DNA from 2 places in the Pseudomonas sp. Z4-7 genome. Region 1 is predicted to be linked to the other one. Evidence: predicted binding sites of a transcription regulator. Region 1 holds the regulator's gene; the other holds the start of a gene.

What was found. The regulator FliA, encoded in region 1, starts transcription of late flagellar genes. The targets are predictions, from matches to a motif close to CTAAAGTTTNNNNNNNNNNNGCCGNTAA.
Region 2: a site for FliA is predicted at 1,350-1,377, ahead of J3P91_RS00880 (methyl-accepting chemotaxis protein). Genes of this name have one in related genera too.

Annotation. Positions count from the first base shown of each region.
Region 1 is NZ_CP071642.1:4,348,181-4,350,644, forward strand. It holds gene J3P91_RS19490 (protein phosphatase CheZ) at 1-459, opposite strand, end outside; gene J3P91_RS19495 (chemotaxis response regulator CheY) at 478-849, opposite strand; gene fliA (RNA polymerase sigma factor FliA) at 1,017-1,760, opposite strand; gene fleN (flagellar synthesis regulator FleN) at 1,757-2,464, opposite strand, start outside.
Region 2 is NZ_CP071642.1:198,526-200,989, reverse strand. It holds gene J3P91_RS00880 (methyl-accepting chemotaxis protein) at 1-1,255, opposite strand, end outside; gene J3P91_RS00875 (sigma-70 family RNA polymerase sigma factor) at 1,517-2,017, shown strand; gene J3P91_RS00870 (FecR domain-containing protein) at 2,022-2,464, shown strand, end outside.

The sequences.
Region 1 (2,464 bases):
GCGCGTCAGGAAACCGTCGACCCGACGGGCCAACTCGCGAAACTCCTCGGCACCGACTTCGCGACGCATGAAGCGCCCCCAATCGGTACTCAACGCCTGGGCTTCCTCGCTCAGGCCGTTGACCAGCGGAGTAGCGCTTTCCACCAGGTCCATGGTGCGGTTGGCCGCGGCTTCGGTCAGCTTGACCACATACCCCAGGCGCTCGGTGGCGTCGGTGATCTGCGAGACTTCCTCGGCCTGTGGCATGTTCGGATCGATCTGGAAATTGACGATCGCGCTGTGCAGTTCACGGGTGAGCTTGCCGACTTCCTGGTACAGCCCGCGGTCACGGGTCTGGTTGAGCTCATGAATCATTTGAACCGCGTCACCGAAGCGGCCCTTTTCAAGGCTGTCGACCAGTTCGCGGGCATGTTTTTTCAGGGTCGATTCGAAATCGCCCATTGAAGATTCGTTGTCCATAGCTCCCCCGTGGCGCCGTTAACCGATGCGTTCGAAGATTTTTTCGATCTTCTCTTTCAACGCCTGGGCCGTGAAGGGTTTGACCACATAGCCGTTTACACCGGCCTGGGCCGCTTCGATGATCTGCTCGCGCTTGGCTTCGGCGGTGACCATCAGCACCGGCAGGTGCTTGAGTTTTTCATCGGCGCGCACGTGGCGCAGCAAGTCGATACCGGTCATGCCGGGCATGTTCCAGTCAGTCACCAGAAAGTCGATGCTCCCGCTGTTGAGGACTGGAATGGCAGTGGTGCCATCGTCAGCCTCGACCGTGTTGGTGAACCCGAGGTCACGCAACAGGTTTTTTATGATCCGCCGCATCGTTGAGAAGTCATCAACGATGAGGATTTTCATGTTCTTGTCCAATTCGACCTCCAAGCAGTCTTAAACGCGCCCAGCACCTGGACGCGCCATTTCAATCAATCCGGCACAACACTCGACAACGGTATGGAGTCCCACGGATGGAGACTGGCCCGGCACATGCCATGCCAGCCCCGCTCGCAGCGTCCCCACACTGCCTGTCAGCGCGCTCGCCACTCCCCCAAACGCCCCCGCAAGCGGGCCGCGCACTGGCTGTGTAACTGGCTGACCCGCGATTCGCTGACCCCCAGGACCTCACCGATTTCCTTGAGGTTCAGCTCTTCGTCGTAGTACAGCGCCAAGACCAGTCGCTCACGCTCCGGCAAATTGGCAATCGCATCCGCCAGCGCGCTCTGGAAACGTTCGTCTTCCAGGTCACGCGACGGCTCCATGTGAGCACTCGCATTGTCCTCGTGCAGCCCTTCGTGCTCGCCGTCCTGCAAAAGGTCGTCGAAACTGAACAGGCGGCTGCCCAAGGTATCGTTCAAAATCCCGTAATAATCATCGAGACTCAACTGGAGTTCGGCCGCAACTTCGTGATCTTTAGCGTCACGCCCGGTTTTAGCTTCAATCGCGCGGATTGCGTCACTGACCATACGGGTATTGCGGTGCACCGAACGCGGCGCCCAGTCGCCCTTGCGGACTTCATCGAGCATCGCTCCGCGAATCCGGATACCGGCATACGTTTCGAAACTGGCGCCCTTGCTCGCGTCGTATTTGTTCGACACTTCGAGCAGGCCGATCATGCCCGCCTGGATCAAGTCTTCGACCTGGACGCTGGCCGGCAAGCGTGCCAGCAAGTGATAGGCGATGCGCTTGACCAACGGCGCATAACGCTCGATCAGTTCGTACTGGGCGTCCCGTGCCGATTTTTTGTAGAGATGGTTGTAACCGCTGGCTGTCATAACACGGGCCCTGCCGTTTGTTGCACGAGACGCTCGACGAAAAATTCCAGATGCCCGCGAGGGTTGGCCGGCAGCGGCCAGGTATCGACCTTCTGGGCGATAGCCTTGAACGCCAGCGCGCATTTGGAACGTGGAAAAGCTTCATAGACGGCACGTTGCTTCTGGACAGCCTTGCGTACGCTTTCGTCGTAAGGCACTGCGCCGACATATTGTAGGGCGACGTCCAGGAAGCGATCCGTGACCTTCGTCAACTTGGCGAACAGGTTGCGTCCTTCCTGCGGGCTCTGGGCCATGTTGGCCAGGACGCGGAATCGGTTCATGCCATAGTCGCGGTTAAGCAGTTTGATCAGGGCGTAGGCATCGGTGATGGAGGTCGGTTCGTCGCAAACCACCAGCAGGACTTCCTGGGCGGCGCGGACAAAACTGACCACCGAGTCACCGATACCGGCGGCCGTGTCGATCACCAGCACATCGAGGTTGTCGCCGATGTCGCTGAAAGCCTGGATCAGGCCGGCGTGCTGCGCCGGCGTCAGGTGAACCATGCTTTGGGTACCGGAGGCGGCCGGCACGATGCGAATCCCGCCAGGCCCCTGGAGGAGCACGTCGCGCAGTTCGCAGCGGCCTTCGATCACGTCCGCCAGCGTGCGCTTGGGGGTCAGCCCCAGCAGCACGTCGACGTTCGCCAGGCCCAGGTCGGCGTCCAG
Region 2 (2,464 bases), 2.0 Mb from region 1:
CGGCTTGCTCGCTGGCGCCGCTGGCCTGTTGCGAAGCATCGGCGGCATTGCGGGCGATTTCCTGGGTCGCGGCGCCCAGCTGGTTGATCGCGGCGGCCACGCTGTTGGTGCGGGCGCTCTGTTCATCCGAGCCGACAAGCGAGGCGTTGGACGATGTCATCACCCGTTGCGACAAATCGTGCACCTGCCGCGTGGCCGAAGACACTTCGGCGATCGATGCATGGATGCGCTCCACGAATTGGTTGAACGAGCCACCCAGCACAGCGAACTCATCCTTGCCCTGCACGACGAGACGGCGGGTCAGGTCGCCTTCGCCCTGGGCAATGTCCTGCATGGCGCGGCCCATGGTGGTCAACGGACGCATCAACACCTGAATCAGCAGGCTCAGCAGCAACGCAATCGCCGCCACCGCGACGAACATCGCAATCAATGCAGACGTACGGAAATGGCTCAGTGGCGCGTAGGCCTTGGCTTTGTCGATCGACAGTCCGATATACCACTCGGCGTTCGGCAAGCCTGCCACCGGGGTAAACGAAAGGATGCGGTCCTCCCCGTTCAACTCGACTTCCTGGATACCTTTGCCGATGCGCACCGGCGTGCCTGGGTAAATGTCCTTGAGATTCTTCATCACATGGTCTTTGTCAGGGCTGACGATCACCTGACCGTCGCCGCTGACCAGGAATGCATGGCCGATGCCACCGAAATCCACCGAGTTGATGATCTTCACCAGGGTTTCCAGGCTCAGGTCGCCACCCACCACACCGAGCAGTTCGCCGTTGTGCTTGACCGGCAGGGCAATGGTTACCACCAGCCCGCCGACGGCCGCCATGTAGGGCGGGGTCAACATGGTTTTATCCGCGGCGACCGCCTGCTTGTACCAAGGGCGCTGACGCGGGTCGTAGCCGTCGGGCATCTTGGCGTCAGGCCGCTGAGTGAAAACGCCGGTGTTCTGGCCGACATAGGTGAACTGGAAATTCGAGGTCAAGGCCGGCTGGTCGACGAGCCCCGGCAAATCGGCCCCAGCGCCCTGGTGTGCGATGTTCTGCGCCAGGTTCTCCAACACCAGCACACGACCGCTCATCCAGTTCTGGACGCTGCTGGCTGTCAGGTCGCCGGATTGCTCGATGGACGATTCCAGGCTTCGACCGATGGTGTTGCGCTGCAGGTAATCGTTGTAGAGGGTGAACAGGGCAAAAGCCAGGACCACCACACCAGAGGCGGCCAGGAGGATTTTGTGACTGAACTTGAGATTCATGGGTGGGCTTCTTATGCAGGAAGTGGAGTGCAACTGCCATGTAACCGGTGGGCGCGATATTGGATCCGCTCCATTTTGGTGCACCTATATCACTCTGTCGGCCAATGCCTACAAAAAATTAGGCCGCTGTTCGATTGTCCGACGGAACGGCTTGATCGGCGTCCCGTGACGCCCGCAGGCGAATGAATGGTGGTTGCAAAATTGACCCGCGCTGATGACAATGCGACCTATTATCATTTGTGACTCCAGGCCGTCGCGTTCATGTCATCCCCCCAGTTTGCAGTACAGGCGCTCTACAGCAGCCATCACGGCTGGCTCCACACATGGCTGCGCAACCGATTGGGCAATGCCGCCGATGCGGCGGACCTGGCCCAGGACACCTTCCTGCGCCTGCTGCAACGCACCGAACGCGTGGAACTCAAGGCGCCACGCGCCTTCCTGCGCACCATCGCCCAGGGCTTGGTGATTGACCATTGGCGCCGAGCGGAAATCGAACGCGCCTACCTTGAGACCATCGCGCACCTGCCGGAAGCGCAAACGCCCGGCGCCGAAGCCCAGGCATTGATCCTGGAGCTGCTGGAGGCCATCGCCCGGATGCTCGAAGGCCTCAAGCCCAACGTGCGCAAGGCGTTCCTGCTGGCCCAGTGCGAAGGCCTGACCTACAAGCAGATTGCCGAACAGATGGGCATTTCCCTGCGCTCGGTGGAACGCTACGTTGCCGACGCGTTGTATCACTGCTATGTGCTGCGCTATGAAGATTGAACCAATGGACCAGCCTTCGGGCCGGGGCCCATCACAGCAGGTGGTCAAGCAAGCGATCCATTGGTTGCTGCGCCTGCGCAATCATGCCGCCAACCCGGCCCTGCGCCAACAGTGCGAGGCCTGGCGCATCGCTCACCATGACCACGAACTGGCTTGGCAACGGGTGCAATCGCTGCACAGCGAACTGACTTCCAGTCTGCGGGCGGTACCTGGCGCCCGGACTGCCCTCGAAACCCTGGAGACCAGCGCCCAGCGCCTCGGCCGGCGCCAGGCCCTGAAGCTGTTGTCAGGCGTGGCGGTGATGGGCTGCGCCGCCTGGCTGGGCAAGGACCTGGGCTGGCAGCCGTGGAGCGCCGATTTTGCGACCGCCACCGGCGAACGACGTGGCTTCCAACTGCCAGACGGCACGCGACTGGAGCTCAATACCAACAGCGCGGCCGACCTTGA